3 regions of the Shinella agrisoli genome follow, and region 2 is predicted to be linked to each of the others. Evidence: riboswitches for the same ligand, from Rfam matches in the RefSeq annotation. Region 2 holds a riboswitch; each other region holds the start of a gene.
What was found. Region 2 has a riboswitch for cobalamin ahead of ACIIOY_RS21150 (CbtB domain-containing protein). Riboswitches for the same ligand answer to the same signal wherever they lie in the genome.

Region 1 (7,403 bases), on a different contig from region 2:
CGCCGCCCTTGACGGCAACGTACATGGCTCAGGCCTCCTTCACGCGAAGAACGGTGGTGCGCGGCAGGCAGAGGACGGCGTTGCCGGCAACGAGGATCAGGTCGACGCCGCGCGGGAAATTCTGCCGGTTCTCCGCCCAGAAATGCGGGAACATGTCCGGCAGGCCAAGGGGCGCGACCTCTTCCTCGGTGCGGATGCCCGGCCCCTTCAGCATGAGCGGCCGGCCGCCCTCGAAGGCGTCGATCTCCACGACGAGCGTCGTGGAACGGTCCGGATATTCCTGCGTGCCCTGCGCGAAGAGAGAGGGATCGGGCAGCATCGCCCCCTTCTCCACGAAGGCGAAGCGGGCGTTCTGGCGCTCGCCGGTGACGGGTGCGCCGGCATGGAAGGCGAGCCAGCCGGGCAGCGGCGATGTGGCGAGCGTCGGCGTCAGCCAGACGGGCGTGTCGTGGCCGCAGAGCGTCAGCGCGACGGCGCCGGCCGCGGCCGAGAGTGGAGCGGGCGGCATGACGGCGGCGGAGAGGCGGCCGATCGTCCCCGGACGGGCCATGCAGTCCATCAGCGTGCGGAAGACGGCTTGGGCTTCGAAGACCGGCTCCAGGAAGCCGCCGGCAAAAGCGAGCGTGTCGTGCATCGTCAGTCCTCTCCGCGAACCATGGTGAAGAAATCGACGCGGGTGGCGGCTGTCTGGCGGGCCTTCGCCGCATCCTCCGCCGCGACGCGCGTCGCGATGGCGCCGAGCAGCGCCTCGACCTCCCCCTTGCGGGCCGGCTGCTGGAAGAGCGCGTCGAAGATCGCCGCGAGCCTCGCCTTGGCTCCATCGGTGCCGAGCGCCTGGCCGTGGCCGACCGTGCCGTCTTCCAGGCGGACGCTCGCGCGGCTCACCGTCGCCTCGCCGAGATTGAACGGCGCCCCGCCGCCGCCGATGCGCCCGCGCACCATGACGAGGCCCGTCTCCGGGCCGCGCACGGGCTGGACGGCCGGCTTGTCGGCGAGCGCGTCGAAGGCCGCCTGCAACTCGGCCCGGCTCGCCTTCGCCAAGAGGCCCATTGCCCTCTGCCGCTCGCCGGCCGCGTCTTTCGCGGCGGCTTCGGCAGATTTCCGAACTGATGTCATTGCCATGTCTCCAAATGTCTATTAATCTAGACAACTAAACATCTAAGTCTCCTCTTAAACGGCGGGAATGACAAGGGTGTGACAAGGGGTGTTCGCGGGGGCGGAAATGGTGGAACGGCAAACGGGCGTGGCGCTCTGGCGGCAGATCGCGGACCGCCTGCGCCTTGCAATCAACAACGGCGATTTCGACGAGACCGGCATGATGCCGCCGGAGACGGTGCTCGCCGGGCGATTCGGCGTGAACCGGCACACGGTGCGCAGCGCCATGGCGGCGCTGGCGGAGGAAGGCATCGTTCGGCCGATCCAGGGCATCGGCACGCGTATCGAGCGGCGCGACCGCCTGCGCTTTCCCATCTCCCGCCGCACCCGCTTCTCGCAGGGGCTCGGCGACCAGGCGCGCGACCTCGAAGGCAGGCTGCTGGGGTCCGCGACGGAGGTCGCCCCCTCCGCGGTCGCGGATGCGCTCGGGCTGGCGACGGGTTCCCTCTGCGTGCGCCTCGAGACGGTGAACAGCGCCGACAAGCGCCCGATCTCCTGCGGGACGCACTATTTTCCGGCGGATCGTTTCGGCGGCATCGCCGCGGCGTTCGACCGGACGCGATCGATCACCGCCTCCTTCCGCGAGCTCGGCGTGCCCGACTACGTGCGCCGCTCGACGGAAATCTCGGCGATCCACGCCGAGGGCGACGACATGCGGAACCTCAAGCTCTCGCCCGGCGCAATCATCCTCGTGGCGACGGCGGTGAACACCGATCTCGACGGCACGCCCATCCAGTTCTCCCGCACGCGCTTTGCCGCCGACCGCGTCAGGCTGACGGTGGAGCCGGAGGCCGACGCTATTTCCGGCTGCAGAGGATAAAGCGGCGGTAAAGCAACGTGCGGAGCTTGTTGCGCAGGTCCGCCGTTCGGCGCTGCGCCGCCGCGATCGGCGCATGCGAGCCGATCGTCATATCCCGGAAACCGGCCGCTTCGAGCAGCGGGAGAACGCGCTCGACGGTGAGCCCTTCGCCGAAGGGCAGCCGTTCCATGATGCCGGCATGGCGGTCGCTCATCGCGCCGTCATAGTGCGGGTCGGTGCCGACGAGCTTGTCGATGACGGCAATGGCCCGGCTCGCCAGCCGGCCGAGCCGGGTCGGCGCGGCCCAGTCGCCGTCGAAGAAAAGAAGAATGCCGCCGGGCTTCAGCATGCGATGCTATTCGCAGAAAGCCCGCTCCGGCGCCGTCAGCGTCCAGACGAGATGGCGGCAGACGATGGCGTCATAGCTCTCGTCAGGCTCCATCGGGTTCTCCGCGTCGGCGAGCAGGAAGCGGAGGCCCTTCGCCCCGGCATGCTTCCTGCGTGCGACCGCCAGCATCGCCTCGCAGAAGTCGAGCGCCGTCACCTCATGGCCGAGGGAAAGCAGGAGGCGAGTCACCTCCCCTGTGCCGCAGGCGAGTTCCAGCACGCGGCGCGGCTCGGGGCCCAAGCGCTCGCGGATCGCCGCGGCCCAGGCGTCGAATTCCGGCCCTTCCGGAATGCGGTGGCCGAAGGCGAGGTCGAAGGTCTCGGAACGGCGCGACCAGTAGTCGCGGATGTCCTCCTTGAGGTCGCCGTTCGTGAGCGTGCCCTGCATCACTTCCCCTCGCCCGCGTCGATGCGCGCGAAGATGTCGTCGAAGCGCGGCCGGGCGCGCGCCGGGACCTCGACCTTGCGGATGGCGTCCGTCAGTTCCGCCTCGCCGACCTTCACCAGCATCACCATGCCCATGCCGAAATGCGGCGAGCACTTGATGCCGTAATAGCCGGGCTGATCGAACGTGACCTCGATCTCCTCGTTGATCTTGCCCTTGAAGCCGGCGTAGCCCTCCGGGACCATGCCGTCGATGCTCGCGGCGTTGTGGCTCTTGTGGGTGGCGATGAATTTCACGCTGTCGCCCGGCTTGATCGCCAGGAAATCCGGCTCGAAGACCATCGAGCCCTTTTCGCCGCGGTTGCGCATCTCGACGCGGAAGGTCTCGGCGGCGGCCGGCACGGCGTGGTGGAGCGCGGCGAAGAGGGCCGCTGTGAGAAGGAAACGCGTTTTCATCTTGCCTCTGCGACGAGCTTGAGTCTGGCCGGGCGCGGATCGGGCCGGCGGTAGCGGACGAAGCAGCCGCCGGCGCTGTCGCGCTCGACGTCCACGGTGACGCCGAAGACGTCGGCGAGGCGCTGCGGCTCCAGTACCTTGGCCGGCGTGCCGAGCGCGACGATGCGCCCGCCCTGCATGACGGCGATGCGGTCGCAGAACATGGCGGCGTGGTTGAGGTCGTGCAGCGCTGCGACGACGGTCAGTTCCTGCTCGCGCACCAGCTGGAGCAGGCCGATCTGGTGGCCGATGTCGAGATGGTTGGTCGGCTCGTCGAGCAGCAGGATCGGCGCCTGCTGGGCGAGCGCGCGGGCGATGTGCAGCCGCTGGCGCTCGCCGCCGGAAAGGGTGTGCCAGAGCCGGGCGGCGAAATGCGCCATGTCGACCTCCTCCAGCGCCCGGTCGACGATGGCGTCGTCCGCCCGCGACCAGGGCGTCAGCGCGCCGAGATGCGGCGTGCGGCCGAGTTCGACGGCCTGCCGCGCCGTAATGCGCTCGGTGGTTTCGGCCTGCTGCTCGACGAAGGCGATGCGCCGGGCGATCCCCTGCCGGCCGTGGGCGGAAAGCGGCTTGCCGTCGAGCGTCACCTCGCCGCGCTGCGGCTTGCGGATGCCGGCGAGAAGCGCCATCAGGCTCGTCTTGCCGGAACCGTTCGGGCCGATGATGCCCAAAAATTCGCCCGGCCGCACGTCGAGCGAGACGTCCGTGAGGATGGTCGTGCCGCCGGCCGACCAGAAGAGGCCTTTTGCCGAGAGCGTCATACGGCCGATCTCCTCTGGCTGAGGATGAGCGCGAAGGCCGGCGCGCCGAACAGCGCGGTGATGACCCCGATGGGCAGCACCTGGCCGGGGATGATGACGCGCGACAGCACGTCCGCGGCGATCATAAAGACGGCGCCGATCAGCGCCGAGGCCGGCAGCAGGAGGCCGTGGCGCACGCCGACGACCATGCGCGCGGCATGGGGGATGACGAGGCCGACGAAGCCGATCGAGCCGACGATGGAGACCATGACGGCGGTCATCAGCGCGGAAACGGCGATCAGCACGGCATAGACGCGGCGCACCGGGATGCCGAGCGCGGCGGCCGATTCCGTGCCGAAAGTGAAGGCGTCGAGCGCACGGGCATGCCAGAGGCAGACGAGGAGGCCGAGGAAGGCGACCGGCAGCGCCAGCCAGACATCCGGCCAGCGCACGCCGGAAAGGTTGCCGAGCAGCCAGAACATGATGCCCCGCGCCTGCTCGGCATTGGCCGCCTTGGTGACGATGAAGGAGGTGAGCGCGTTGAAGAGCTGCGAGCCGGCGACGCCGGCAAGGATGATCGCGCCCGTCCCGCGGCCCGCGCGCACGGCGAGCGCGCTGACGAGGCCGAAGGCGACGAGCGCGCCGAGGAAGGCGCCGACCGGCAAGGTCAGCATGCCGGCGCCGAGGCCGAGGATCGCGACGCCCACCGCGCCCGTCGAGGCGCCGGCGGAAATGCCGAGGATATAGGGGTCGGCGAGCGCGTTGCGCAGCAGCGACTGCAGGATGACGCCGGAGAGCGCCAGCGCCGAGCCGCAGCAGGCGGCGACCACCGCCCGGCTCAGCCGGTAGTTCCAGATGATGCCCTCGTCGATCGGTTCGATCGCGTGCCCCGCCTGCCAGAGGCGGTTCGCCACCGTCTTCGCCACGGTGTCGAGCGGAATGGCCGTCTCGCCCACCGCAGCACCGACGCCGAGCGCGGCGACGAGCAGCACGAGCGCCGCGAAAGCGGCGCCCGACCGGAGCAATATGGGATGATCGGCCGTCACTTCGCCAGGCCAGCCTTCTCGACGGCGTCGGCGAGCACTTCGATGCCCTCGATGGTGCGGATCGTCGGGTTCATCGCCTGGGCATCCATGTCGAAGACATGACCGTTCTTGACGGCCGGCATGAGGCTGGCGACCGGGTCTTCCTTCAGGAACTTGTGCTTGACGGCGACGTCGTCGGCGGGGAAGCGGCGGCGCTCCATCTTGCCGGCGACGATGATCGTCGGGTCGGCCTTGGCGATGGTCTCCCAGCCGACCGTCGGCCATTCCTCTTCGCTCTCGATGACGTTCCTGATGCCGAGCGCCGACATGATGTAGCCCGGCGCGCCGTTCTTGCCGGCGACATAGGGATCGATGTCGAGCTCGGCGCTGGAGAACCAGAAGACGGCCGAAAGCTTGCCCTCGGCCGAGGCGATCTTCTTGCGCGCGGCCTCCTCGCGGGCCTTGAGGTCGGCGATGACCTTCTCGCCCTGCTCCCCGACATTGAAGATCTGCGCCAGCTCGCTGATTTCCTTGTAGATCAGGTCCATGGTGAAGACGGTCTTGCGCACGCCGTCGCCGCCGCCGGAATTGTCCTTGCCGATGCAGTCGGCCGGCGAGGTATAGACCGGGATATTGAGCTCCTCGAACTGTTCCGGCGTCGCGACGATGCCCTCAGGGCCGACATGCCACTGGAACTGCGCGGTCACGAGGTCCGGTTTCTTGGCGACGACGCTCTCGAAGCTCGGGTCGTTGTCGGCAAGGCGCTCGACCTTGGCGTTCACGTCCTCGTAGCCGGCGAGGACCGGGCCGATCCAGACGGCCGTGCCGACCATGCGGTCGGCGAGGCCGAGCAGGTAGAGGATTTCGGTCGAGCTCTGGCCGAGCGAGACGGCGCGCTCGGGCGCCTTCTCGAAGGTGACCTGGCGGCCGCAGTTTTCCAGCGTCAGCGGATATTGCGTCTCGGCGGCCCCGGCGGTGCCGGAAGAAAGGACGAAGGCGGCGGCGCCGGCAACGAGCGACAGGAAGGATGCGGCACGCGGGGCCGCAACGGAAATGGTCATGGGTTTCTCCCGGAGATGTGAAAGCGGACGGCCTGGCCGGCGCGCCGACAGGGGCGGATCGGGTGCGGTCGGGAGAAAGCGAACGGATATCTGCCGCGATGGGCAGCCGGAATCGTCATGGCGTCTCCTGTTCCGGGCATCCCCGCCCGTGACTTGGATGGTTGCGCTGACGGCAGGTCTCCTGGCTCACGGATGTCTGCGGCCTGTCTGCCTTCCCGCGGAGACCGCAGTGGCATGACGCTTTCGCGTCCCAAGGACAGGCGGCAATCCGCCTACAGTTGCGGGGGCAGCCACGGAATGGGTCCCTGTTGGGTCGTCCGCACCGTGTTCCCTATTAATCCCCTGGGAGTCATCCTTCAGGGAACCGTCGCCCCATCCTTAGTCCGCCGCGCTCGGCAGCGTCAAGGCGCGAGCGCGCTCAGCTCTCGAAATCCCCGAAGACATCCTGCAGGCGGGTGAGCGCATCGACGCGTTCGCTCACCTCCTCGCCCTTGACGACGATGATGTTGGCGAGCAGCAGGTCCATGACGGCGGTCATCGTCGCGGCGCCGTCCCAGAGCGGACCGTGCGAGCCGGGCACGACGAGGCAGATGTCGGAGACTTCCACCCCCCAGGGGCAGAACTCGTCGGTGAGCAGCACGACCTTGACGCCGGCACGCCGGGCCTCCAGCGCCAGCGGCCGGGCTTTCGCGGCAAAGCGGCGCACGTCGTGCAGAAAGAGCAGGCGGCCCTCGACGGAGCCGTCGAGCAGTTCCGCATAGGTGCCGTTGAGGCCGTCGACGAACTGGACGCGCGGGCGCGTGTAGGAAAGCTGGCTGGCGAAATATTGCGCGATGCCGCGCACGTTCTGGTAGGCGGCGACAAAGACTTCCGTGGCGCCGATCAGGGCATCGATCGTCTGCTGCCATTCCCGCGCGATGGTGATGGCGTAGATCTCGCCGAGATTGTCGATCTGCTGCTGGATGAGGCCGGCGAGCAGCTTGCCCTCCTTGCGGTCCTGCTCCAGCCGGTCGACCTGGCCTTTCACCTGCCAGGCCGGGTTGGAGCTGCCGCGCCTAAGCTCGCCCTTCAGTTCGTCGAGGCCGTCGAAGCCCATGCGGCGCAGGTAGCGGCCGACGGTCATGGGCGAGATCTGGAGGCGTTGGGCGATGGAGCGCGCCGTCTCGAAGGGAAGCTCGGCGATGTTGCGCTCGATGTAATGCGCGATCAGCTTGTCGGACTTGGACCGCCGGAGGTCGTCGGACTGAACGAGCTTCAGAATGCGTCTCGACACGTCGCCTCTCCCATCAAGGTCCCGCCCGTCCGGAAACGGGCGGGGTCACGCGTTCACTGCGCCGTCTTGACCCGTGTCCAGGCA
Region 2 (7,403 bases):
ATCACGCCCTTGAGGCGCTCGATGAAGGCGGCCAGATCGGCGATGGCGGGAAGATCGACGACGAAGCTGTCGAACTCGTCGTGGTCGTGCTCCTCGCCGTTCTCGTGCTCCAGCTCGTGGTGCGACTTGCGGTTGGCGATGTCGTCCTCCGTGCCGACGCCGAGGCCGAGCAGGACGGCGGCGGCGACCTCGCCGTTCCGCGCCTCGATCATCGAGGGCTTGCGGGCGATGCGGGAGGCGACCTCCTCGCGCACGGTCCTCAGGCCCTCCGCGTCGATCAGGTCGGTCTTGTTGAGCACGATCAGGTCGGCGGCGGTAAGCTGGTCCTCGAAGAGCTCTTCCAGCGGGCTTTCGTGGTCGAGGTTCTCGTCCGTCACGCGCAGCGCATCCACCTTGTCGTGGTCGTCGGCGAAGCGGCCGGCGGCGACGGCCGCGCTGTCGACGACCGTCACCACGCCGTCGACCGTCACCTGCGTCTTGATCTCCGGCCAGTTGAAGGCGGCGACGAGCGGCTGGGGAAGCGCCAGGCCCGAGGTCTCGATGACGATGTGGTCGGGGCGGTTCTCGCGCTCCAGGAGCTTCGACATGGTGGGGATGAAATCGTCGGCGACAGTGCAGCAGATGCAGCCGTTGGTAAGCTCGATGATGTCATCCTCGGTGCAGGCTTCCGCGCCGCAGCCCTTCAGCACGTCGCCGTCGACGCCGAGGTCGCCGAACTCGTTGATGATGAGCGCGATGCGCTTTCCCCCGGCATTCTGCAGGAGGTTGCGGATCATCGTCGTCTTGCCCGCCCCGAGGAAGCCGGTGATGACGGTGGCGGGGATCTTCTGTTGCAGCATGGCTCAACCCTTCATTTTCAGCGGCAGTCCGGCCGCGACGAAATAGACTTCAGGCACGAGGGCGGCGACCTCCTGGTGCAGCCGCCCGGCATGGTCGCGGAACTCGCGCGCCATGCGGTTTTCCGGCACGATGCCGAGGCCGACCTCGTTCGACACGAAGACCAGCCGGCCGGGCGCCGTCCTGATGGCGGCGAGGAGGCCCCCGAATTCGGCGGCGACATCCCGCTCCTCCAGCATCAGGTTGGTGATCCAGAGCGTCAGGCAGTCGACGAGCACCGCCCGGTCCGCGCGCGCCACGTCGCTTATGCGCGCGGCGAGCGCAAGCGGCTCCTCATGCGTTTTCCACCCGTTCCCGCGGTCTTGCCGGTGCCGTGCGATGCGCTGGCGCATCTCGTCATCGAAGGCGCGGCCGGTGGCGATATAATGACGCGAAAGGCCGGTCTCGGCGACCAGCCTTTCGGCGAAAGCGGATTTTCCGGAACGCGCACCGCCCAGAACCAGGACGGCTCCGGGCGATGTCGTCGTCATGTCAGGCCGCCTTGGCGATCTTCTCGTTGGCAAAACCCAGCGAGAGGCCGAGCACGATCCAGAAGAACAGCGTCGTGGCGAGCGCGGCGACGGCGAACTCCGCGCCGAGGACGGCCGGCACGTTGCTGGAGATGTCGCCCGGCTGCGGCGCGCCATAGACCTGCGGCGCGGCGATGAGCACGATGCCGATGATCTTGGCGACGATACCCTGCTTCAGGAACAGGAGGTAGAGGCCGGCGGCCGAGAGGATGACGGTCGCGACCCACCAGACCTGGCGATCGCCGAGGTCCGCGGCCGGGAAGCCCGGAAGCTCCGGCGGCAGGCCGATGGCCGGCAGCATGTGCACGGCGAGCCAGCCGGCCGCTCCCCAGAGCGCGCCGTTCGCGACGGTGATCGGATAGCCGGAGACGAGGCTGAAGCCCGCGAGCAGGAGGCCGAAGCCGGCACCGGTCACGAGGTTTGCGAGCAGCGTGCCGGAGAAGCGGCTCATGCCGAACATGATGCCGCCCTCCTCGTGCTCCTCGCCGTCATGGGCGTGGGCGAGGGAAACGGGCGAGAGATGGGCGGCAACGTCCAGAAGCGCCGCGCCGAGCGAGGAATGGTCCTGCGTCTGGGCCGCGCCCTCGGTGGCGGGCGTGCCGCCTTCGCCTGCCGGCGCGGCCTCCTCGCCGCCCTCGAATTCCTCGGCATGAAGGATGAGCGGCACGACCCGCGCCTCCTGGGCGGCCGTCATGAGCACGCCGGAGAACAGCCCGGCCACCAGTGCGGCCAGGAGATAACGAACGATCATCTCAAGAACTCCTCAGTGGCAGGGAAAGCCGTAGGAGTGACGCGTGTCGTGCGCCGTGTCGTGCAGCACGGCCGAATTCGCAAGGCCCGCGCCGAAGACCAGAAAGGCGCCGATGACGAGCGCGACGATGCCGGCGATGAGGCGGTCGTTCGCGGAAAGGGAAATGGAAGACGTGGTGGAAACAGCCATGACAACCTCCGTGCAGGCGTTGGGGAAGCCCCTCCCCGGGTCGGGCGACATGCCCTCATTGGCTGGCAGGTTTCCTGGCTCGCGGCGTCCGGCGCAAAGCGCCTGCGGGTCCGCCCTCGCCTTCCCGGACCCGGCATCACAAAAGGCGGACGATTCGTAGAGATAGAGGCGTCCAACCCCGGTTTATCGTGATGCTGCCCAGTGGCTTTTCCGGCTGGTTTTCGAGGCGCGGTCCCCGGAGCGCCATTGCCCCGCTTGCGCGCCGCGTCCTCCCAGCGGACGGGCGTCCCTCGCCACTCTACAGTCGCGGGGTCGGCCGTGATTGCAGCGCCCTGGTTGGGTCCGCCGCGTCACATTCCCATTTACTCCCCGATCCGTTTCCGGACCCGGGAACCATCCAATAGTCCGGATGATTATGCTTCCGCCCCCGGGAAGTCAATCGACCGGCAGCGGCACGGCCTGTGCTGAAACCGCCGTCCGGCCGGCGCAGTCTCAGTAGCCGGGAATGATCACCATGCCCCCGCCGCCGTTGTAATAGCCGTCGTCGCGGTAGTACGGACCGTCGTAGTACCCGTCGACCGGGCCTTCCAGCACGTCGTAGTCCCGCTGGTAGCGGCGCTGGCGGTTCTGCCGGGCCTCGGCATATTGCGCGGCCTCGCGCAGCGCACGGAACTGCCGGCGCGAGAGGTAGCCGTCGGCGCGGTAGCCGGACGCACCCTGCCAGGCGGCGATCGCCGAGCGGGTGCGCGGGCCGAAGACGCCGTCGGCGCCGTAGGTGTTGAAGCCGAGCATGCTCAGCCAGCGCTGCGCCTGGACGCGGCTCGACCGGCCGAGATAGGCTTCCCGCGGATCGACCGCCGGCTCCTCCGCCGCCCGGCGTTCGGTCTCGACGGTCGCCGTCGCGGTCTCCTGCCGCGCGGTGCCTGCCAGCGCGGCAAGGCGCTCGCGGGCGTCCGCGACGAAGCGGCCCTTCGGATATTGCGCGATGTAGGCGCGGAACGCATTCTCCGTGCCTTCGAGCACGGCCTTCTGGAACGCCTCCTCCTCGCGCTTGGCCGCATCCGCCTTCCCGGCGGCAAGGTCGTCCTTCTCGCCCTCCTGCGCGTCGCGTCCGGCGGTGGCGGCTGCGCCGGTTTGGGCCCGTTTCTCGGCAGCGGCGGCTTCCGCGGCCCGTTTTTCCGCTTCCTTCGCAAGGCGCGCCGCTTCCGCAGCCTTGGCCTCGGCATCCGCTGCCGCCTTGGCGGCCTCGGCCTTCAGCCGCTCCACCTCGGCGGCCTTCTCTTCCGCAAGCTTGCGCGCAGCGGCGGCCTCCCGCTCGATCCGCGCCTTCTCGGCGGCGGCGGCCTTCTCGGCTTCGGCGCGCCTGGCTTCCGCTTCACGACGCGCGACGGCTTCCTGCTCGGCACGTGCCTTTTCCGCGGCAGCGGCTTCCTCGGCCTTCTTGCGGTCGGCTTCGGCCTTCACGCGCGCGGCCTCCTCCGCCCGCGCCCTTTCCGCCGCGGCCTGCGCCTCCGCCTTCAGGCGCTCGGCTTCGGCCGCCTGCTCCTCGGCAAGCCTGCGGGCGGTCGCTTCCTTCTCCTCGGCTTCCGCCTTCAGGCGGGCAGCCTCTTCGGCACGGGCCTTTTCCGCCGCGGCGGCTTCGGCCCGCGCCTTCTCGTCGGCCTCCGCCTTCAGGCGCGCAGCTTCCGCCTCGGCCTTCGCCTTTTCCGCTTCGGCGGCCTTGCGGGCGTCCTCTTCGGCTTTCCGGGCCTGCGCAGCCTTGCGAGCCTCTTCCTCGGCCCTGGCTTTTTCAGCCGCGGCGGCCTTTTCAGCCTCTTCCGCCTTCCGCGCCTCGGCGGCCTTCTTCGCCTCTTCCTCGGCCTTCGCCTTTTCGGCGGCCGCGGCTTCCTCCACCTTGGCGGCGTCGCCGGAGGCGGCCGTTGCCTGCGTCGTCTTGGCGGCCGCCTGCAATTCGGCGATGCGCAGGCGCGCCATGGAGGCGAAGGTGCCGTTCGGATATTGCTTCAGGTAGCCTTCGTACTGCGCGACGTCGCTGCCCGAGGAAACCTTCTGCCAGAGGGAGAATTCCTCTTCCCAGCGTTTTCCCGCGCTGGTGGCCTCCTTGGCCGTCTGGGCGAAGGCCGCGGCCGGAAGGCCGGCGAGCGACAGCCCGACCAGGCCGGCCAGAACGGATCGTGCGAGAGGTCCAGAACCCATGTATTTACCCTTTCGGATCGCGCGAAGGCGTCAACGCCCGGAAGCCGGACGGATTTCCGTCACTCCTCGCACCGAATTCTGGCGCAACTTTGGTGCGGCAGGCCGGTGGCGAAGGAACCCGATGGCTCTACGTTTCAGCGGGTCGGTTTAATCAGCGCCCCCTAAAAGGCCTTCGAGCCAGCGGCGGTCGAGAACCGCCTCCAGCTCCGCCGCGACACCGTCAAGCGCCTCGTCGACGCTCGCGCGATAATCGAACCCGCCGCCATCGATGCCGAAGTCGGCCAAAAGCCTCGCCCGGTAGGCGCCGCTCGCAAGAAAGCCGTGCAGGTAGGTGCCCATCACCCGGCCATCGGCCGAAAGGGCGCCGTCCGGACGCCCGTCGATGCTGACCGGGGGACGAAGGGCATCCGGCCCCGCGGTGCGGCCGAGATGGATTTCGTATCCTTCCAGCGGCACGTCGTATTGCAGGGAACGGGCCGTGCTGTTGCGCACGGTCTTTTCCGGGGCCATTTCCGTTTCGACCGCAAGGAGGCCGAGGCCCTCCACCTCCCGCTCGCTGCCCTCGATGCCGAGCGGATCCGTCACGCGGCGGCCGAGCATCTGGTATCCGCCGCAGATGCCGATGACGCGGCCGCCGCGCCGCATATGCATGGCGAGGTCCTCGTCCCAGCCGGCGGCGCGCAAATCGCGCAGATCGGCGATGGTGGACTTGGAACCCGGCAGGACGACAAGGCCGGCATCGGCCGGAATCCGCTCGCCCGGCCGCACGAAGACGAGGTCCACCTGCGGCTCCGCCTTCAGGGGATCGAGGTCGTCGAAATTGGCGATGCGCGGCAGGACGGGCACGGCCACCTTCAACGCCCCCCCGCCGCCCTTGGCGAGCCGTTCCAGCACGACCGAATCCTCCGCCGGCAGCCGCGCGGCCTGCCTCAGCCAAGGCACGACGCCGAAGCAGGGCCAGTCCGTGAAGCGGCCGATCTCGGCAATCCCGCCGTCGAACAGCGTGACGTCGCCGCGGAACTTGTTGATGAGGTAGCCGGTCACCATGCGCCGGTCCTCCTCGGGCAGGATGGCATGCGTGCCGACCAGCGAGGCGATGACGCCGCCGCGGTCGATGTCGCCGACGAGCACGACGGGCACGCCCGCCCGCGTCGCAAAGCCCATGTTGGCGATGTCCCCCGCCCTGAGGTTGGTTTCCGCCGGAGAGCCTGCACCCTCGACCACGACGAGATCGGCGCCGGCCGAGACCGTCTCGAAGCTCTCCAGCACGGCGCCCATCAGCGTCGGCTTCAGCGCCTGGTAGTCGCGCCCCTTCGCCTGGCCGAACACCCTGCCCTGCACGATGATCTGGCTGCCGACATCCGACTGCGGCTTCAGGAGGACCGGGTTCATGTGCACGGAGGACGGGACGCGGGCGGCGAGCGACTGCAGCCATTGCGCCCGGCCGATCTCGCCGCCGTCGGCGGAAACGGCGGCGTTGTTCGACATGTTCTGCGGCTTGAAGGGACGCACCTTCAGCCCGCGGTTCGCGGCGATGCGGCAGAGCCCCGCCACCAGTACCGTTTTTCCGACATCGGAGCCGGTGCCCTGGAGCATGATCGTTCTTGTCATGCGCGTCCTCCTACCATCCACGCCCGCCACCGAAAAGCCCTGATTTACCGCAATCCCGCCGCAATTTCCGGCCGCCGGCAGATGCAATTCCGCAACACAGGGCCATGCAATTCGGGCATGGCTGCTCCGCTGTTCATTTTGCGACATTCCACGCCGTGAACGGCCATGGTTTGCGCCGTGATCGCGCCTATATCGGTCTCATCGCACAGCCGAGGCAAGTGGCTTCGGGTTTCAAGGACCAAAGACATGCTGTACATCTTCAGCAAGCCGAACTTCGTTCAGATCGCCTGGAACGGCGAAGCCCCCAGGAGCCAGTCCCGCGAGCGCAACGTCGTCATGGACGCGCCGCTCGGCCCGCTCGGCTTCATCCGCACGCGCAACATCGGCTGATCTTTCGGGCGCGACGTCAGGTCCGCTCGCATGCAACGTCGCCTCTCTCCGGGAGGCGGCGTTTTTTATGGCTTGCCCGGCGCCTGAAACGGCGAAAGCCGCGCATTCCTCGCGGGAATGCGCGGCTTGCCAAGATACGCATGGCGGCTTCCGACAAAACGCGTCGGCGCCCAGGCACCCCGGTACGCAATACCTTTCCGGAGCGGGCGGCGGTGTCCCCCGCCGTGACAAAACCAATAGCCGCACATCCTTACCGGACCGTTATCGGGACCTTAAGCAAAGGTGAATCGCGATTTTTTTTGAAAGATCGTGAAATATTTTTTTGTGCGCCGAAGCGGCGCATTCGGGACAGGATTTGTCCCCTTTCAACGACCATGCCGGATTCCCGCGGATGCGGGGCCGCGGACATTTGCCCCGGTGCGGGCAAACGCCCATTTTTTCCACTGCATGCATGCCGGATTTTCAGCACTCCGCCCGCCGGGAAAAGCCCCGCCAGCGCACTCCGGCCGCGCAGGAGGTTGATTTCTCTATGAGAACCCGTAGGCTTGCTGCCGTGACGCACGAAGATACATCACCGGTGACAGGGTTCCGCCGGCGAAACAGAAAAACCGCTCGGCGTCGTTGCAGCAGGGGGATTGGCTCGCCTCACCTGGCATCGAACCTCCATGGCTGTCGCAAAACTTTCGGGCAGTCGGGATAACGCAGTAACCTGCGCTGCCTTCCGGGTTGAACGCTGCATCTCAAGACTGGGAGGTCTTTACCGTATGAAGAAGCTCCTCGCTTCCGCTTTCCTCGCTGCCGGCCTCTACGGCTTTGCCGGTTCTGCCCAGGCAGAATGCGGCGACGTCTCGATCGCCGAA
Region 3 (7,403 bases), on a different contig from region 2:
ACCAGCTCGGCGGCCAGGACGAGCTCGTCTTCGACGGGGCGAGCTTCGCCTTCAACGCGGACAAGACGCTCGCCTTCCAGATGAGCCAGTTCGAGGAGACGGTCGCGCTCACCACCTGGAAGAGGGCGGGCGAGGGCTGGGTCTGCGACGGCGGGCCGATGTCGCGCATTCCCGAGCGCGAGGAGGCGGACTACCGCGCCTGCCTCCTCGGCTTCCGCGACTACGTCAACAAGAACGGCTTCAAGAACGTGGTGCTCGGCCTTTCCGGCGGCATCGACTCGGCGATCTGCGCCGCCATCGCCGTCGATGCGCTCGGCGAGGAGCGGGTGCGCTGCGTGATGCTGCCCTACCGCTACACGTCCGGGGATTCGCTGAAGGACGCGGCCGATTGCGCCAGGGCGCTCGGCTGCCGCTACGACGTCGTGCCGATCGAGGCGCCGGTGGCCGGCTTCCTTTCCTCGCTCTCCGAGCTTTTCGAGGGGACCGAGGAGGGCATCACGGAGGAGAACCTCCAGAGCCGCGCGCGCGGCACGATCCTCATGGCCATCTCCAACAAGTTCGGCTCGATGGTCGTCACCACCGGCAACAAGTCGGAAATGTCGGTCGGCTACGCCACGCTCTACGGCGACATGAACGGCGGCTTCAACCCGATCAAGGACCTCTACAAGATGCAGGTCTACGCGCTGTCGCGCTGGCGCAACGAACATGTGCCGCCGGGCGCGCTCGGCCCTTCCGGCGAGGTCATCCCGAGAAACATCATCGACAAGGCGCCGTCCGCGGAGCTTCGCCCCAACCAGACCGACCAGGATTCCCTGCCGCCCTATCCGGTGCTCGACGACATCCTCGAATGCCTCGTCGAGAAGGAGATGAGCACGGAGGAGATCGTCGCGCGCGGCCACGATGCGGCGACCGTGCACCGGGTCGAGCACCTGCTCTACATCGCCGAATACAAGCGCCGCCAGTCGGCCCCCGGCGTGAAGATCACCCGGAAGAATTTCGGCCGCGACCGGCGCTACCCGATCACCAACCGGTTCCGGGACCGAGGCTGAGGCCATGCGCAGCTCGGTCGAAATCCACAACATCGCGACCGGCAAGACGCGGGTCGTGTGGCAGACGGAGCGGCTGGTCGAGGCGCCGAATTTCTCGCGGGACGGGCGGTTCCTGATCGTCAACGGCGACGGGCTCATCTATCGCCTTGCGCTTAACGGCGGCGGGCCGGTGCGGATCGACACGGGCTTTGCCACGCGCTGCAACAACGACCACGGGCTCTCGCCGGACGGCAGCCTGCTGGCGATCAGCGACAAGGCGGAGTTCGGCAAGTCGGCGGTCTACGTGCTGCCCGCCGAAGGCGGCACGCCGCGGCTGGTGACGCCGAACCTGCCGTCCTACTGGCACGGCTGGTCGCCGGATGGCGGAACGCTCGCCTATTGCGGCATCCGCGACGACCTCTTCGACATCTTCACGATCCCGGTCGCGGGCGGCGCGGAACGGCGGCTGACCTTCGGCGAGGGGCGCAACGACGGGCCGGATTATTCGGCGGACGGCGGATGGATCTATTTCAACTCCAGCCGCACCGGCCGCATGCAGATCTGGCGGGTGCGGCCGGACGGCAGCGCACCGACGCGCATCACCGACAGCCCCTATGGCGACTGGTTCCCGCATCCCTCGCCGGACGGAAGGCACCTTCTCGTCCTCTCCTATGACGGCGACGTCGTCGATCATCCGCGCGACCTCGATGTGCGGCTGCGGCTGATGGACGTCGACGGCGGCAACGCGCGGATTCTCTTCGGCCTTTTCGGCGGGCAGGGCACGATGAACGTGCCGAACTGGTCGCCGGACGGGACGGAATTCGCCTTCGTGCGCTATGCGCCGGCCGCCTAACGCAGGAAATCGGCCGGAATGTTGAAGGGCGTTATCACCTCCACGGCGGAAAGCCGCGCGGGGCTGGCGGCGGCCCGTGGGCGCTTGCGGGCGAGCATGGCGCGAAACACCTGCCGCACGTCCGTCCGCAGGTCGTGGTGCAGCACGAAGGAGAGCTTCCCGCTTCTCAGCAGGTCGAGGTTCTCCGCGTCGAGGTCGTGCGCGACATAGACGCGGCACGGCCGGCCGGCAACCTCGAAGGCCGAAAGCACGGCCTGGTTGCCGCCGCCGATCGAATAGACGCCGGCTATGTCGGGATGCCGCGCGAGGGCGGCGGCAACGAGCGCGCCCGTCGCAGCGTCGCGGCCGAACCCTTCGCTGACCTCGACGATGCCGATCTCCGGATAGCGCTCGCGCATCAGCCGGCGAAAACCGATCTCGCGCTCCTCCTCGCCGCGGAAGCGGTTGGAGCTGAGCGTGACGAGGATGCGCAGGGTCTCGCCCCTCAGCCGCTCGCCGACGAGATAGGCCGCGGTTTCCCCCGCCGCCCGGTTGTCCGCGCCGGCATAGGCGGCGCGCGGCGTGTTCGGCAGGTCCGTCACCAGCGTCACGACCGGGATGCGCGCCGCCTCCAGCCGTTCGACGGCGCCCGCCACCTCGGGCACGTCCGGCGCCTTGAGCACGACGCCGTCGGTGCCGCGCAGCCGGATGCGGTCGAGGACCTGCGCCATGTCCGCGGGACGGATGACCTCGGCGAAATGGAAGCGGGCGCGGAAGACGGTGGTGCCGAAGGCCCCGGCCTCGCTTTCGAAGGCGCGCCGCACGGCGCTGGTGAAGCGGTCCGGCGCCTCCATCACCACGTCGATGGCGTGGACGCGGGCAGGGCTTTCGTGGCCGGCCTCCTGGAGGCGCTCCAGCTCCTCGACGGCGGCGCGCACGCGGGCGGCGGTCTGCCGGCGCACGCCCGGCCGGCCGTTCAGCACGCGGTCGACCGTCGCGGTGCTGAGGCCGGCCTGGAAGGCGATGTCCTTGACGAGGAAGGGATGGGCCATGGTGCTTCTGATGGTTTTTTGATGGTTTCCCGATCTACCTCGGATCGTGCCCTGCCGTATAGTTCCTTCATTCGATCCGGGAGGAGGAACCCCATGAAGACCGACAATCTTGCGAAACTGCGCGGCGACCGCGTGTTCCTGAGCGTCGAGGCCTGCGACATCGCCGATTTCGCGACCGAGGTGCAGCGCACGACCTCGCTTTCCGATTATCCGAACGCGGCTTCGGTCGAGAAGAACGTGCTGATCTACGATTCCGAGGCCGTCGTTGCCGCGGCCGCCGCCGGCCGGGACAGCCGCCGGGCGATCCTTTCGGAAATCTGCGATGCCTTTGCCGACGGTCCGGGCGTGATCGTCTTCAAGCAGGCCTATGCGGATCTTTCCGTCATCGACCGGGCTTCGGCCATCTTCGATGCGATCATCGAGGCGCAGCGCCGCGAAAACACCGGCGGCGGCGACCATTTCGCCAAGCCCGGCGCGAACGACCGCATCTGGAACTCGCTGGAGAAGCATTGCCTCGCCGATCCGCAGAACTTTGCCCGGTACTACGGCAACGCCGTCGTCGCGCTGGTCAGCGAGGCCTGGCTCGGCCCGCACTATCAGATGACGGCGCAGGTCAACCGGGTCAACCCGGGCGGGGCGGCGCAATCGGCGCACCGCGACTACCATCTCGGCTTCCAGACGCAGGCGGAGATCGAGCGCTTCCCGGCCCATGTGCACCGCCTTTCGCCGGTGCTTACCCTGCAGGGAGCCGTCGCCCACTGCGACATGCCGCTTGAAAGCGGGCCGACGCTCTTCCTGCCGTTCAGCCAGACCTACGAGCCCGGCTACCTCGCGCTGAAGCGGCCGGAATTCCGCGACTATTTCGACGCGCATCATGTCCAGCTGCCGCTGGAAAAGGGCGACGCCGTGTTCTTCAACCCGGCGCTCTTCCACGCCGCGGGCACGAACAGTTCCGCCGACATCCGGCGCGTCGCGAACCTGCTCCAGGTCTCCTCCGCCTTCGGGCGCGCCATGGAGACGGTGAACCGGCAGCGCATGTCGGCGGCGCTCTATCCGGCGCTGAAGGCGTTGCGCGATGCCGGCGCGATCAGCGACGCGGAGGCGGAGAACGCGATCGCCAGCACGGCGGAAGGCTATTCCTTCCCGACCAATCTCGACCGCGATCCTCCGATCGGCGGCCTGGCGCCGAAGACCCAGGCGGCATTGATGCGCGAAGCGCTGGCCGAAGGCTGGGAGGCGGAAAAATTCGAAAAAGCGCTTCAGGAACAGTCCGAAAGGCGCGTGAGCTGACAAATCGAATCATCCGGATCGAAGGCTCCTCCGAAGCTCGGAGGGGCCCGAACCGCTTTATGGAGGGAGGAATGCGATGAGCAACGGTGCACGGCTGGACGGCAGGATCGCCGTCGTGACGGGAGGAACGCAGGGGCTGGGCGCAACGATCGCCCGGCTGTTTGCCGAGCGCGGCGCGGCGGGCCTCGTCATCTGCGGCCGCAACGCCGGAAAGGGCGAGGCGAAGGCCGCCGAGATCTACGACGGGACGGGCGTGAAGACGGTCTATGTGCGGGCGGACCTCGAAAGGGTCGAGGACGCGCGGGCGGTGATCGCCGCCGCCGACAACGCCTTCGGCCGCGTGGACGCGCTGGTGAACGCCGCGGCCATCACCGACCGCGGCACGATCCTCGACACGAGCCCGGAGCTCTTCGACCGGATGTTCGCGGTCAACGTGCGTGCGCCGTTCTTCCTGATGCAGGAGGCGATCAGGGTGATGCGGCGGGAGAGGATAGAAGGCACGATCGTCAATATCGGCTCGATGTCGGCCAGGGCCGGCCAGCCGTTCATCGCCGCCTATTGCGCCTCCAAGGGCGCGCTGGAGACGCTGACCAGGAACACGGCCTATGCGGTCCTGCGCAACCGCATCCGCGTCAACGGCCTCAATATCGGCTGGATGGCCTCGGAAGGCGAGGACCGCATCCAGCGCGAATACCACGGTGCGGCCGACGACTGGCTGGCGAAGGCGGCGGCGGCGCAGCCCTTCGGGCGCCTGGTCGATCCGGCGGAGGTGGCGCGCGCCTGCGCCTATCTTTCCTCGGAGGAGTCCGGCCTGATGACGGGCTCGGTCATCTGTTTCGACCAGTCGATCTGGGGTGCCTACGACGCTTCGCCCCATCCGGCCGCGCCGCTCTGAGGCGTTTTCGGACAGGCGTGCGGTGCGGCCGGGCTTGCTCGCGCGCGAAAGCCGTGCGCATATCCCTTCCGTCAGGTGCCCGCTTTGCGGGAGAATCGGGAATCCGGTGCGGGGCAGACCCCAGGTCCGGAACGTGCCCAACGCTGTGACGGGGATGACGTGCGCCGCAAAGCTTGAATCGATTCAAGCTTTTGCCACTGGCTTTTCAACCGGGAAGGCAGGCGCTCGCTGCGGGAACCGAAGTCAGAAGACCGGCCTGGCGAGATAGACCGGACCGCGCGGACGGCGGCAGGTTGTGCGCATTGTTGGGGAGATGACGATGCGAACCGAACCCTGGGACCATCTGGTCCGGGCGGGCGCCTTTCCGCACGCGGACAGGCAGGCCGTCTACCGCGCCATCGAAACGCGCCGCGACGTGCGCGACGAGTTTCTGGCCGATCCTCTGCCGGACGACCTCGTCCGCCGCCTGCTGCATGCCGCGCACAGCGCGCCTTCGGTGGGCTTCATGCAGCCGTGGAATTTCCTCATCGTGCGCAGCGAGGCGACGCGGCGCGCCGTGCATGCGGCCTTCCTCAAGGCCAATGCCGAGGCGGCGGCGATGTTCGAGGGCGGGCGGCAGGCGCAGTACCGGGCGCTGAAGCTCGAAGGCATCCTGAAGGCGCCGCTTTCCATCTGCGTGACCTGCGATCCGACGCGCGGCGGCAAGGTGGTGCTGGGACGCACGCACAATCCGCGCATGGACGTCTATTCCACGGTCTGCGCCGTGCAGAACCTGTGGCTCGCCGCGCGGGCTGAAGGGGTCGGCGTCGGCTGGGTCAGCATCTTCCACGACAGCGACATCCGGCAGATCCTCGGCATTCCTGAGCATGTCGAGATCGTCGCCTGGCTCTGCGTCGGTTTCGTGGACCGGCTCTACGCGGAGCCGGAGCTTGCCGTGAAGGGATGGCGGCAGCGCCTGCCGCTGGAGGACCTCGTGTTCGAGGAGCGCTGGCCGGACGGCGGAGCGGACGTCAGTCGACGCCGGCATCGGCCGGACGGCCGAGATCGATGGCGGTGGAGTTTTCCGGCAGGAAGACCGGGCCGACCGTACGCACCTTGCTCGTCGACGGATCGTAGACGCGTTCCTCGACCCTCGCCGGTGTCCCGGCCGCGGCTTCCTCCTTCTTCGGCAAGGTGCGGATGGTGGTGATCGAACCGCTCTGCTCGGCGCCGGCCCCGCCCGTGCTGGCGGTCTGCGTGCCATCGCCTTTCGCCGCCTTCCCGCGCTTGATCATTTCCTGATGGTAGGCGGCGAGATTGCAGCCGCAGGATCCCGGCTTGGAGAGATCGCGCGTGCGGTATGAGAAGGCGTTCGGCAGTTCGTAATAGGGGCGGCCGGTGACCGTCGAGGTCATCTGCTCGGTCTCCTCACCGTTCGTCATCGACTGGTAGAAGAGCTCCGTCTCGGTTTGCGGGCACATCATCGCGCAAACCTTCTGGTCGCGGCGGAAATCGAGCGGCGTGGCGCCGGAGGAGATCGGGAAGAAGCCGCCGTCGCAGGTGCGCACGCAGACGGTGCGCAGGTTCCCATGGCCGGAACTGCCGCCGAGGGAGCGCAGCTGCAGCCGCTCGCTGCCCTCCGGCGCCGTGCCGAGCGGCAGGGTGCGCGTCTCGTCGATCGTCCGCAGCGTCTCCGTCGCGGCGACCGGCGTCACCTTCGGCTTGCCGTTGCAGCCGTTCGTCTCCAGCGACGCTTTCAGCACGTTGCGCCTGCCTTGCGAGGCGCCGCCGCCGGAAAATTCGCGGCGCTTCTTGTCGAGAATCTGGAGGTTGCGCTCCATCTTGCCGATGACGGACGCGAGCGTGGCGCAGGCCTTCGCATTCGCGCCGCCGATGACGACGATGCTGCCCGACGAGCAGCCGAGGCGGCGCTGGTCGCTCTTCGCCTTGCGCAGCTGGATGTTCTGGCGGGTGATGGCGCCGGCATATTTGCGCGCGCTCGCCGTGTCGACGAGGACCTTCGGCATGTTCGCAAGCTCGGCCCGGATGCGCCCGCACACATCCGCCGCCGCCGTGCCGCCCGACAGAAGAAGCGGCAGGCCGGTTGCAATGGCAAGGAGAAGACGAGCGCGTCCCTTCAATTCCCGATCCCTGAACGCCTGGTGCTGCCGGCCGGCGCAGCCGATCCGATCGGCCCCTATCATAGGTCGTGCGGGGGCGCGCGCAACGTCCTCCCGCATTTGTGATTAACGGCGGCGGCACCGCTTGCCTTGCAAGGGCCACCATTCGGCTCTAGATACCGGCCGTCGTCAACGCCGACCGGATGG

Region 1: another riboswitch for cobalamin. It lies ahead of ACIIOY_RS11940 (ABC transporter substrate-binding protein); the one in region 2 lies ahead of ACIIOY_RS21150 (CbtB domain-containing protein).
Region 3: another riboswitch for cobalamin. It lies ahead of bluB (5,6-dimethylbenzimidazole synthase); the one in region 2 lies ahead of ACIIOY_RS21150 (CbtB domain-containing protein).

What each region holds. Positions count from the first base shown of each region.
Region 1 covers NZ_JBJIEP010000009.1:146,602-154,004, reverse strand. Annotated here, with positions in the region: gene ACIIOY_RS11980 (carbon-phosphorus lyase complex subunit) at 1-25, opposite strand, end outside; gene phnH (phosphonate C-P lyase system protein PhnH) at 29-634, opposite strand; gene phnG (phosphonate C-P lyase system protein PhnG) at 637-1,116, opposite strand; gene phnF (phosphonate metabolism transcriptional regulator PhnF) at 1,223-1,975, shown strand; partial or broken gene ACIIOY_RS11960 (class I SAM-dependent methyltransferase) at 1,953-2,729, opposite strand; gene ACIIOY_RS11955 (pseudoazurin) at 2,729-3,181, opposite strand; gene ACIIOY_RS11950 (ABC transporter ATP-binding protein) at 3,178-3,981, opposite strand; gene ACIIOY_RS11945 (FecCD family ABC transporter permease) at 3,978-5,006, opposite strand; gene ACIIOY_RS11940 (ABC transporter substrate-binding protein) at 5,003-6,046, opposite strand; cobalamin riboswitch at 6,201-6,430, opposite strand; gene ACIIOY_RS11935 (MurR/RpiR family transcriptional regulator) at 6,465-7,319, opposite strand; gene ACIIOY_RS11930 (polyamine ABC transporter substrate-binding protein) at 7,373-7,403, opposite strand, start outside.
Region 2 covers NZ_JBJIEP010000022.1:58,749-66,151, reverse strand. Annotated here, with positions in the region: gene cobW (cobalamin biosynthesis protein CobW) at 1-839, opposite strand, end outside; gene cobU (bifunctional adenosylcobinamide kinase/adenosylcobinamide-phosphate guanylyltransferase) at 843-1,367, opposite strand; gene ACIIOY_RS21155 (CbtA family protein) at 1,369-2,157, opposite strand; gene ACIIOY_RS21150 (CbtB domain-containing protein) at 2,170-2,346, opposite strand; cobalamin riboswitch at 2,394-2,759, opposite strand; gene ACIIOY_RS21145 (peptidoglycan-binding domain-containing protein) at 2,839-4,542, opposite strand; gene ACIIOY_RS21140 (cobyric acid synthase) at 4,690-6,153, opposite strand; gene ACIIOY_RS21135 (hypothetical protein) at 6,400-6,543, shown strand; gene ACIIOY_RS21130 (ABC transporter substrate-binding protein) at 7,308-7,403, shown strand, end outside.
Region 3 covers NZ_JBJIEP010000015.1:34,446-41,848, forward strand. Annotated here, with positions in the region: gene ACIIOY_RS16475 (NAD+ synthase) at 1-1,049, shown strand, start outside; gene ACIIOY_RS16480 (TolB family protein) at 1,054-1,881, shown strand; gene ACIIOY_RS16485 (LacI family DNA-binding transcriptional regulator) at 1,878-2,912, opposite strand; gene ACIIOY_RS16490 (phytanoyl-CoA dioxygenase family protein) at 3,006-4,202, shown strand; gene ACIIOY_RS16495 (SDR family oxidoreductase) at 4,279-5,097, shown strand; cobalamin riboswitch at 5,154-5,371, shown strand; partial or broken gene bluB (5,6-dimethylbenzimidazole synthase) at 5,417-6,088, shown strand; gene ACIIOY_RS16505 (DUF2865 domain-containing protein) at 6,108-7,217, opposite strand.